2 regions of the Mesorhizobium sp. M9A.F.Ca.ET.002.03.1.2 genome follow, and region 1 is predicted to be linked to the other one. Evidence: riboswitches for the same ligand, from Rfam matches in the RefSeq annotation. Region 1 holds a riboswitch; the other holds the start of a gene.
The links. Region 1 has a riboswitch for thiamine pyrophosphate ahead of thiC (phosphomethylpyrimidine synthase ThiC). Riboswitches for the same ligand answer to the same signal wherever they lie in the genome.
Positions count from the first base shown of each region.

Region 2: it holds a riboswitch for thiamine pyrophosphate, as region 1 does, so the genes downstream of both, thiB (thiamine ABC transporter substrate binding subunit) here and thiC (phosphomethylpyrimidine synthase ThiC) in region 1, are expected to answer to the same signal.

Region 1 is NZ_CP034443.1:3,743,939-3,749,750, forward strand. It holds gene thiO (glycine oxidase ThiO) at 1-551, opposite strand, end outside; gene thiC (phosphomethylpyrimidine synthase ThiC) at 548-2,377, opposite strand; TPP riboswitch at 2,478-2,594, opposite strand; gene EJ066_RS17915 (TerC family protein) at 2,939-3,595, shown strand; gene EJ066_RS17920 (site-2 protease family protein) at 3,688-4,818, opposite strand; gene EJ066_RS17925 (CBS domain-containing protein) at 5,055-5,492, opposite strand; gene EJ066_RS17930 (HD domain-containing protein) at 5,673-5,812, opposite strand, start outside.
Region 2 is NZ_CP034443.1:977,377-983,188, forward strand. It holds gene thiQ (thiamine ABC transporter ATP-binding protein) at 1-331, opposite strand, end outside; gene thiP (thiamine/thiamine pyrophosphate ABC transporter permease) at 328-1,947, opposite strand; gene thiB (thiamine ABC transporter substrate binding subunit) at 2,128-3,138, opposite strand; TPP riboswitch at 3,182-3,296, opposite strand; gene EJ066_RS04915 (thiamine diphosphokinase) at 3,398-4,042, shown strand; gene EJ066_RS04920 (ABC-F family ATP-binding cassette domain-containing protein) at 4,044-5,812, shown strand, end outside.

The DNA of each region.
Region 1 (5,812 bases):
CTGTCATCGCGAGACGCCATTCCCGTGCAGTCGATCGCGCGGTCGAATCCCGTCATGTGCTGGGCAGCCACTCCGAAGCGGAACTCGACGCCGCTTCCGGCGAGCTTTTCATGCAGCGCCGCCATGGCACGGCGTGGATCGAGATGGGCTTCGCCCGGGAAGAACAACCCGCGACGGAAACGGCCGGCGAGATCGGGCTCCAGGAGCGCGATTTCGTCTTCATCGACACGCCGATGCCCCAACGTGCGACTTGCGAACCGGTCAAGCTCGCCCGCATCCCGCGGCATCGCCACAACGAGCGTTCCGGCCCGCGTGACATGACCCGGCAGCACCGCATCCCACCAGTCGGAGGCGTCGCGGCCGAGATCCAGCACCGGCCGCTCGGCGCTTTCGCGCTCGCACCAGGGCGCCAGCATGCCGCCGGCCATCCATGATGCGTTGCCGCCAAGGCCATGCCGGATCTCGGCAATGGTTACCGCAGCACCGCGGACGGTGAGTTCGAAGGCGGCGGCGAGGCCGGCGACGCCGGCCCCTTTGACCAGAACCCTCATGACGGCTCCGACACCTTCGGCCCAGGCGGTTCGCCATCCACCGCCATATAAAGATCGCCGCCCTCGCGGTATTTCGCCGCCATCGCAGCCATGCCCTCTTTCTGGGCCTCAGCCCGAATGTCATGGGAGATGCGCATCGAGCAGAATTTCGGCCCGCACATGGAGCAGAAATGCGCCAGCTTGTGCGCCTCCTTCGGCAAGGTCTCGTCGTGGAAGGAGCGCGCCGTTTCAGGGTCGAGCGACAGGTTGAACTGGTCTTCCCAGCGAAACTCGAACCGCGCCCGCGACAGCGCATCGTCACGGAGCTTCGCTGCCGGATGACCCTTGGCGAGGTCGGCGGCGTGCGCGGCTATTCTGTAGGTGATGACACCGGTCTTGACGTCGTTGCGGTCAGGCAGGCCGAGATGCTCCTTGGGCGTGACGTAGCAGAGCATGGCCGTGCCGTACCAGCCGATCATCGCCGCGCCGATGCCGGAGGTGATGTGGTCGTAGCCCGGCGCGATGTCCGTCGTCAGCGGTCCAAGCGTGTAGAAGGGCGCCTCGCCGCAGACTTCGAGTTGCTTGTCCATGTTCTCTTTGATCTTGTGCATCGGAACATGGCCCGGCCCCTCGATCATCACCTGGCAATCCTTGGCCCAGGCGATTTTTGTCAGCTCGCCAAGCGTTTCCAGTTCGGCGAATTGCGCCGCGTCGTTGGCATCGGCGATCGAGCCGGGACGAAGGCCGTCGCCGAGCGAGAAGGACACGTCATAGGCTCTGGCAATGTCGCAGATGTCCTCGAAATGCTCGTAGAGGAAGCTTTCGCGGTGATGATGCAGACACCACTTGGCCATGATGGAACCGCCGCGCGACACGATGCCGGTGACCCGGTCGACCGTCAGCGGGATGTAGTGCAGGCGCACACCGGCATGGATCGTGAAATAGTCGACCCCCTGTTCGGCCTGTTCGATCAGCGTATCGCGGTAGACGTCCCAGGTCAGATCCTCGGCGATGCCGCCGACCTTTTCGAGCGCCTGGTAGAGTGGGACAGTACCGATCGGCACCGGGGCATTGCGGATGATCCATTCGCGGATGTTGTGGATGTTGCGGCCGGTCGACAGATCCATCACGGTGTCGGCGCCCCAGCGGGTAGCCCAGACCATTTTTTCGACCTCTTCGGCCATCGACGAGGTGACCGCCGAATTGCCGATATTGGCGTTGATCTTCACCAGGAAATTGCGGCCGATGATCATCGGTTCGCTCTCTGGGTGGTTGATGTTGGCGGGAATGATCGCCCGTCCGCGCGCCACCTCGTCGCGCACGAATTCCGGCGTGATGAAGTCCGGGACCGCCGCGCCGAAAGACTCGCCGTCGCGCTGCATCCCGCTACGTAAGCTCTCGCGGCCGAGATTTTCGCGAATGGCAACGAATTCCATTTCGGGCGTGATGATGCCGGCGCGGGCATAGGCAAGCTGGGTTACAGCCTTGCCTTGCTTGGCCTTGAGCGGTCGGTGGCGGACAGGAAATTCCGGCGTCAGCCGTTCGCCTGACACGAACCCATTATCCTCCGGCCTGACATTGCGACCTTCCTGGAATTCGACGTCGCCGCGCGCCTTGATCCACGCGTGCCGAAGCCGGGCAAGCCCGTTCTCGATACGCGTCTCGACGCTTGGATCTGTATAGGGGCCTGACGGATCGTAGACGGTGACAGGCGGTTCGCCGGCCGTCGGATGGACGGCGATTTCCCGCATCGGCACCCTGATCTGCGGATGGATCGTGCCGGGTTTGTGGATCTTGCTGGAGGCAGGCAGCGGTCCTGTCGACACCGCAGGGGTAATGGCATTCATTTGAGGCTCCTTTGCTCATGCATTGGAGACCCAGTTCTGTGCCGGAAGGATGAAAAGACGCTTTGGCCTGCCTGCTTACAGGTTTTCGGGCATGAACTCCCGCAAAGCGCTTGCACCGTCCCTACGCCAGTATGAACTGGATCAGGTTCAACGGGTCACTGCGCCGCAAAAGCCAGCAGTATCTCAGCCCCTTGCCGGGACTCCCCTGGTGAATGCACCAAGTTGAGCGGGCAATCGCCATCTTGTCAAGGGCATTCGGCCTGCCACCGGCGGGATAGCCGTCTCGTGCAGCCACGAGCGTGAGGCCTGATTCTCGCATAGGCCGGGACCACGATTCAGCCTTGAGTTTTTCGCTTCCTGCAATTAGCTAAATGCTACCAGGCCGGGCCCCTCTGGCAGTCCAACAGGACTGTGATGTCGGACTGGAATTCCAATCCGGGTGGCCTGGCTTTGAGATTTCTTCAGCTGTAGCGGCATTTCTCTTGTCATACGCGGTGTCCGCGTTGCTCTACGGTCATGCTCGCAAGCCGGGTCACCCCTAGCTGAACGCAAGGGTGCCCTATGACAGAATTTTTCAGTCCCGAAGCAATGACCGCTCTCTTGCAGGTCATCATGATCGACCTGGTGCTGGCCGGCGACAACGCCATCGTTATCGGCCTTGCCGCGGCCGGGCTCCCCAAGGAGCAGCGCAGAAAGGCGATCTTCGTTGGTATAGTCGCGGCGGCCGTTCTGCGTATCGGCTTTGCGGCTGCGACAACCCAGCTCCTGCAGATCGTCGGCCTACTGCTGGCCGGCGGCGTGTTGCTGTTGTGGGTGTGCTGGAAGATGTGGCGCGAACTCCGGCAGAACCATGGGCAGGAAGCACAAGCGATCGAAGCGCTTTCGGAAAGTGACGTCGACTACGACGGCATGGTGGCCGGCAAAGCTCCACGCAAGACTCTCGCGCAAGCAACCTGGCAGATCGTCATCGCCGACGTCTCCATGTCGCTCGACAATGTTCTGGCGGTAGCTGGTGCCGCGCGCGAGCACCCGAACGTGTTGATCTTCGGCCTTGTCCTCTCCGTCGCGCTGATGGGCGTTGCCGCAAGCTTCATTGCCAACCTGCTTCAGAAGTACCGTTGGATTGCCTATGTCGGGCTGGTGATCATCCTCTACGTAGCTGGCGAGATGATCTATCGCGGTGTGCTTGAACTTCTGCCTCACGTCGCAGGTTCTTAAGACGCAAAAGGCAGGCAGGCCGGAACAGCGTCGTTCCGGCCTGTGCTCGACTTCCAGCTCTGTGCCGACGACAGGGCGCATCGCCCTCGTGCTCAGATCCGTGTGAGTCGCGGCTTGCCTCCACGCAAACGGCCAAAACGGAAGGCATCTGAAACGGCTGAACGGACCATAAGCATCTCGCCTATGGTTTCGTGTGTCATGAGCCCGACCAGCCGTTCGGAATTGTCCACGACGGCAACAGCAGGCACGTCTGACTGCTGCATGAGCCGCAGGCTCTCCTCGAGGCTTTTGCGGTAATGTATCCTCGGGATATCGTTGCGCATTGCGCTCGTAACCGGTGCAGCGGGTCCCTTTTCCTTCAATGTCCGGATCATGTCGTCGCGTGTCACCAATCCCTGGAGGTGGCCAGCGGAGTCGATGACAGGGAATTCGTGCTGCGTGGTGGCGAGCAGCATCTCGATCGCCTCGTCGAGCGTCGCCGACCGTTCCAGCCGGGCGAACTCGGTGATCATCACGTCCCCGACCAGGACGCTTGTGGCTACGTCCCGGATCTGGGCGTTCTGCGCTTCCGCTGCCGCGGCGAGATAGACGAAGATGCCGATGAAGATGAGCAGCGGGTTGTAGAACAGCCCAAGGAAACCGAAGACGAAGGCCATTCCTTGCCCGATCGTGGCGGCGATCTGGGTCGCGCGCGACCAGGAAAGGCGGGCGGCGAGGGCGGCGCGCAGGATACGGCCGCCATCCATTGGGAAGGCCGGGATCATGTTGAAAAGCACCAAGAAGACATTGACCCCTGCAAGCCTGGCGAGAAAATTCGTACGCGGATCCTCGATCCCGGCCATCTGTTCGACACCCGCCGACCCGCCGAGCAAGGCGAAGATCAGCGCGGCGATCGCGACATTGACCAGCGGCCCCGCGACCGCGATCACGAACTCCTGCCCCGGCTCTTCCGGCATGCGTTCGAGCCTGGCCACGCCGCCGATCGGCAAAAGAGTAATGTCCGGTGTGCTGATGCCGAAGTACCGCGCCGCGGCGATGTGGCCGAACTCATGCAGGACCACGCAGGCAAAGACGGCAATGATGAAGGCAACGCCTTCCCAGGCCGCTGGCGCGCCGCCGATCCGATAGTGCATTAGCCAAATCCAGACGAGCAGAAGCAGGAAGGTGAAGTGAACGCGCACGGTCGTGCCTGCGATCGTCCCGAGGTTCAGCGACCAACCCAATCTATCCACTCCGAAAGGCCGCCTTTATCATAGGCCTTGGCGGGACGCTTGCAATCGTCGGAGAACATCTGAGCTCATGCTTATCGTCTGCAACCGCGGGCCACCCCGGCTGCGAGATGCCGCTGGGGCACGCATGGCGCGCCCGGGTGACGAGCTTTTCCGGCGGAGCGCCAGTGTTGGCCGACGCTCCGCCGGACAAAATATGTCGACCTGGCGCTAATGCATCACGGCGTCAGTCAGTGAGCGGTTTGCGAATGCTCGCCGCCCGGCTTCGAGATGCCGCTTAAAGCCTCTCCCGCTTCTGCCGCTTCGCCATTCGTCGCGAGATCACCAAGCGAGATGATGCCTACGAGCCTCTTGTCGCGGTTCAAAACCGGTAGCCGACGCACCCGCAGGTCGCCCATGTTCTCGAGCACATGCTCGACGTCTTCGTCTTCGAAGCAGTATTTGACCTCCGAGCTCATGACATCACGCACCTTGGTGTCAGGCCCCTTACCCGATGCTACGCCGCGGATCGCGATATCACGATCGGTGATCATCCCGATCAGCCGGTCGTTGTCGCCCACGGGCATCGCCCCAGCGTCGAGCCTGCCCATCATCTGCGCTATTTCGCCAATGGACTGTTCGGGGTTCGCGATCTGGACATTCCTCGTCATGCAGTTGCCGACTTTCATGGCAATCTCCCTTTGTTTGCGAAGCCCCGTCGCCGATTCGGTGTTCATCGAAGGAACGAACTCTTCGGCGGTAACGTTCCCTCGAATCTGCGTAGGACAAGCGACATACGCCCCGCGTCAGCGGGTAGAGGCGCTTGAATTCCCACATCGGCCGGTCACGCCGCGGGCGGCGATCTTCCGTCAGTCGGCGAATTCTTCGTCGAGGATCCGCAGGCCGTCTTCATATTTCGATGTCGAGGTGCCAATCTGCCGTGCCTGCCACAGATTGTCGGCGAGATCCGCGCGCTTGACCGGCAGCGCCAATGGGTTGGCTGCTGCCC
Region 2 (5,812 bases), 2.8 Mb from region 1:
TGAGCGACGGCGAGCGGCCTAGCCCGACATTTCGTTCGACCGAAAGATGGGCAAAGAGATTGTTCTCCTGGAACACCATCGACACCGGCCGCGCCGAAGGTGGTCTGGCGCCGACATCGGCGCCGCTGATCAGCACGCGGCCCGATCGCGGCGTCTCGAAGCCGGCGACCAGATTGAGCAGCGTCGATTTTCCCGAGCCGCTCGGCCCCATGATGGCGGTGATCTTCGAAGCGGCGAACTCGACATCGAATAAGAACGGCGCTTCGCCATAACTGAACGAGACCTTTTCCAGCCGTACGGCCGTACCGTTTTCCGAGCTGTCGTGCGTCATGGTTTTTCTCCCCGTCCCAGCCAGTTCGTGGCCAGGACTAGCGCGAGACAGACCAGACCGAGCAGCAACGCCAGCCCTGCGGCGTCCATCGTGCGATAGCTGCCCATGCGCGCCAGCAGGAGATAAGGCAATGTCTGCAGGGAATCGCTGCCGAACAGGGCAATAACGCCGAGATCGCCGAGCGACAGCGCCATGGCAAAGGCGAAACCGGTGGCGAGCGGCCGCCGCAGCGGCGGCCAGTCGACCAGCCGGAACCGGTTCCACCCCGTAATGCCAAGCAGCAGACAGAGCCGTTCGTGGCGTTCGCTCGCCGCATCATAGCCGGGGCGGATGGCGCGGATGGCAAACGGCATCGCCATCACCGCGTTGACGGTGACGACCATGACAGGGGCGATGGCAAAGACGTCGCTGACAGTGCGCAGGAGCAGAAACCAGCCGGCGCCGATGACGATGGGCGGCACGACGAGCACGAAGCCGGCGCCGGTATCGGTGGCGTGTTCGAGTAGCGTCCTGGCGCCGACGCGACGGTTCAAGGCCAGCGCCCGCCGTGCCATGACGAGCGACAGCGACAGCGCCACCGAAAGCAGCGCCGCCAGCAAGGCGAGCACGGCGCTGGTCAGCGTCGCTTGCCGCACCACGCTCTCGCCCGCCAGCCGGCCGAGATCGGCGCCAAGGCCTGACGTCACCGTGGCCGCCATCGGCCCGGCGACGAACAGCAATGCCAGAACGATCAATGCGGCGTTCAGCACGGTCTCGGCGATGCCTGGCGAAAGATATCGGCGCGGCGCCACCGGCAGGTTGGCGTCGCCGACAGTGTTGGCGCCGAGCCGCATCAATGCCAGCACCACGACGAAGGTCAGCACGATCTGCAACAGCGTCAGCGTCACCGCGCGGGCAGGATCGAAATCGAAACGCAGCGCCTGGTAGATGGCGACCTCCAGTGTCGTCGCGCGCGGCCCGCCGCCCAGCGTCAGCACGATGGTGAAGGACGTGATGCAGAGCATGAAGACAAGCCCGGCGACCCCCGGCAGTGCCGCGCGCAGCGTCGGCCATTCGATCAGCCGGAAGGCAGGCCTGGCGCCCATGCCGAGCTGGCTCGCCAATCGCCACTGGTCGGCCGGCACTGTCCCCAGTGCTTCAAGGAACAATCGCGTAGCCAGCGGCAGATTGAAGAAGACATGGGCGACGAGGATGCCGGACAGGCCGTATATGCCCGGCCAGCCCTGACCTCCAATCGCGGTGAGCACGCCGGCGAAATAGCCGGCACGGCCATAAAGGGCCAGAATGCCGAGCGCCGCGACGATGGCCGGCAGCGCCAGCGGCACGGCGAAGAGCTGCAGGATCAGGTCGCGGCCAAAGAAGCGCGGATGCCGCGACAGCGCCCGAGCAACCAACAGCGCCGGCACGACGGAAAGCAGCGTCGACAGCAAAGCCTGCCACAGCGTGAAACGAGCGACGCGCAAGAGGTAGGAATCGAAGGCCGAAGCGGCGCCGGACGGGTCGCGTGTGCCTTCAAGGATGAGCCCGGCGAACGCTCCGCCGATCAGCAGCGCAATAGCGTCAAGCGCGATGATGCCGGCGATGACGCGAGAGTCAGGAGGGGGTGCGTGCGGCACTCTGGACCACCTGACACGGGACCGTTCTTTGACTGGTGTCTAACGAACGTCGCGTTCCTTCGCGCCCCCCTCTGTCCTGCCGGACATCTCCCCCACAAGGGGGGAGATTGGCGGGAGATGTCCGGCAGGACAGAGGGGGGCGCCGTAGAGCGGTCATCTCACGAGATTTGCCTGCAAAGACTACTTGCTCATCACCGACAACCATTCGTCGACCCAGGCCTTGCGGTTGGCGGCGACCTCTTCGGGGCTGAACATCAACGTCCTGGTCGGCTTGACGAGCTTGTCGAAGGCCGGATTGAGCGGCTTGTCGGTCTTGCCGGCCGGGAACATCCAGTTGGTCTCGGGGATGACATCCTGGAATTTCGGCCCGGTCATGAAAGTCAGGAACTGTTCTGCCAGCGGGTTTTTGGCACCCGTGGTGGTGATGCCGGCCACCTCGATCTGCAGATACTCGCCCTCCTCGAAGGGCGCCGCCTGGTAGCGCCCGGTGTTTTCGGCGACCATGTGATAGGCCGGCGATGTGGTGTAGGACAGCACCATTGGCGCCTCGCCCTTGGTGAATAGGCCGTAGGCCTCGCTCCAGCCCGGCGTCACTGTGAGCACCTTCGCCTTGAGCTTGGCCCAGGCTTCCGGCGCCTTGTCGCCATAGACCGACCTCACCCACAGCAGCAGGCCGAGACCAGGCGTCGAGGTGCGCGGATCCTGGATGACGATCTTCTCATCGGCATTGCCCTCGACCAATTCCTTCAGGCTCTTCGGCGGGGTTTTCAGCTTTTCGGTGTCGTAGACGACGGCGAAATAACCGTAGTCGAACGGCACGAAAACATCGTCGCTCCAGCCGCCCGGCACATTGACGTCGGTCACCGCACCATGCGGCGAAAACAGGCCGGTGGCCTTGGCTTCGGCCGTCAGATTGGTGTCGAGGCCGAGCACGATATCGGCCTTGGTGGCGGCCCCTTCCAGCTTGACGCGGTTGAGCAGCGCTACACCGTCAGCGACCGCGACAAAATCGAGAGTACAGCCGCATTCCGCCTCGAAGGCCTTCTTCACCGCGGGGCCAGGACCCCAGTCGGCGGTAAAGCTCTCATACGTGTAGACGGTGAGCTTCTCCTGCGCGGATGCCGGCCCGCCGGCGAGAACGGACGCCGCAAGGAGCACTGCTGAGACAAGAGAGTAAAAAAGCGTGCGCATCGGCGCCTCCTTCGTTCGCATTGAAAGGAATTGAGGCGTCGGGTTTTCCGAAACGTCTAATCCCTCCGCCGGTACAAACCGGATCAGGTTCAGCGGGTTGGCGTCGTTGCCTCTCAGCCGGTCCGCGAAGATCGCGTCCAGCACCCCGTTAGAGCGTTTCGACACATAGGGCCGGCCCAAGTGCGACGCAAGCGGAAGTTTGCCGGGCACGCGGGCGCGGCCTTCCGTTTCGCAAGCGGGGCTGGTAAGGGCCACGCATATGAGCGCATTCACCATCCTGCTTGGCGGCGATCTTATCCGCACACCACTGCTCGACCGCCAGGTCGCCGGCACACGCGTCATCGCCGCCGATGCCGGCATCGGCCATGCCCGGACTTTGGGCGTGACGCCGGAACTCTGGGTCGGCGACTTCGATTCCGTCCCGGCGGATTTGCCGGACGATCTGACCGCCGTTCCCCGCCATGTGTTTCCGGCAGAAAAGGACAGCACCGACGGCGAACTGGCCATCGCCGCCGCGCTCGAACGCGGTGCGACCAGCCTCGTGCTCGCAGGTGCGTTCGGCGGCAGGCGCATCGACCACGCATTCCTGCATCTGGCGCTCAGCCTGCGACTGGCGGAAAGCGGGACGGACGTGCTTTTGACCAGCGGGGCGCAGGAAGGCATCCCCTTGCTTCCCGGAAAGGCCGGCTTCGACTACGCCGACGGCACGCTGTTTTCGATCCTCGACTTCTCCGATCTTACCGGCCTGACCGTCTCCGGCGCCAAATGGCCGCTGAACCATGTCGAGGTGGCGTTCGGCTCGTCGCTGACCCTTTCCAACGAGGTCAAGGGCCGGCTCGAAATCGCGCTGGACAGCGGCCGCGCGCTGTTGCTCGCCCATCCTTTTCCCTTACCCGAAAGCTGACATGGCGCCGCCGCTTCTCAATCTCGACGGGATAAAACTGACCTTCGGTGGCACGCCGCTGCTCGACGGAGCGGAACTGACAGCGTCGGCCGGCGACAAGATCGCCCTGGTCGGCCGCAACGGCTCGGGCAAGTCGACATTGCTCAAGATCGCAGCGGGATTGATCGAGCCGCAGGACGGCGAGGTGTTCCGCCAGCCCTCTGCGACGGTGCGCTACCTGCCGCAAATGCCCGACATGGACGGTTTCGCCAGCGTCCGCGCCTATGTCGAGGCGGGACTCGGACCTGCCGACGATCCCTACCGCGCCACCTATCTGATGGAACATCTCGGCCTGTCCGGCGAGGACCGGCCGGACGACTTGTCCGGCGGCGAGGCGCGCCGCGCCGCCCTTGCCCGCGTCATGGCGCCGGAGCCCGACATTCTCCTCCTCGATGAGCCGACCAACCATCTCGACCTTTCGGTCATCGAATGGCTGGAGGAGGAGCTTGTCCGCACCTCTTCCGCGCTGATCGTCATCTCGCACGACCGCCGCTTCCTCGAACGCGTGTCGCGCGCCACCGTCTGGCTCGATCGCGGCCAGACCCGCAGGCTGGACAAGGGCTTCGGCCATTTCGAGGAATGGCGCGACACGGTGCTGGAGGAAGAGGAGCGCGAGCAGCACAAGCTTGGCCGCCAGATCGTGCGCGAGGAGCACTGGCTGCGCTACGGCGTGACGGCACGACGCAAGCGCAACATGCGCCGGCTCGGCGAATTGCAGACCATGCGCCAACGTTTTCGTGGCCATCGGGGCGCCGAGGGCGCGGCGACCATGGTGGCCAGCGACGCGGCCGAATCCGGCAAACTCGTCATCGAGGCCAAGAACATCGAGAAGAGCTTTGGCGACCTCACGGTGGTCAAGGGCTTCTCGACCCGCATCCAGCGCGGCGACCGCGTCGGCCTGGTCGGGCCGAACGGCGCCGGCAAGACGACGCTGCTGAAGATGCTGACCGGCGAATTGAAGCCGGACTCAGGCACGGTGCGGCTCGGCATCAATCTGGAGATCGCCACGCTCGATCAGAAGCGCGAGGCGGTCGATCCGCAAGAGACGCTGACACAATATCTCACCGATGGGCGCGGCGAGAACCTTGTCATCAACGGCGAGCAGCGCCACGTCGTCTCCTACATGAAGGACTTCCTGTTCAAACCGGAACAGGCGCGCACGCCGGTGCGCGAGCTTTCGGGCGGCGAGCGAGCGCGGCTGCTGCTGGCCCGCGTGCTGGCGCGGCCGGCAAACCTGCTGGTGCTCGACGAGCCGACCAACGACCTCGACATGGAGACGCTGGAACTGCTGCAGGAATTGGTCGCAGGTTTTGCCGGCACGGTCATCCTGGTCAGCCATGACCGCGATTTCCTCGATCGCACCGTGACCAGCCTGATCGCGCCGGACGGCGGCGGCCGCTGGATCGAATATGCTGGCGGCTATTCCGACATGCTGGCGCAGCGCGGCGGCACCAGGCTCGATGATCGCAAGGCGCGGCCGAAGGCCGAGACTGGCGAGGCGACAGCGGCGGGCAGGACCGAAGCGGCTGCGCCGAAAGGACCGGCGAAGAAACTGTCGTTCAAGCAGAAATTCGCGCTGGAATCGCTGCCGAAGAAGATCGAGGCGGTGACGGTCTCGATTTCGCGGCTGGAGAACAACATCGCCGACCCGGCCTATTACGAGCGCGACCCGGCCTCGTTCCAGAAGACCATCGCCGCCCTCGACAAGGAGCGCGCCACGCTGGCAGCGCT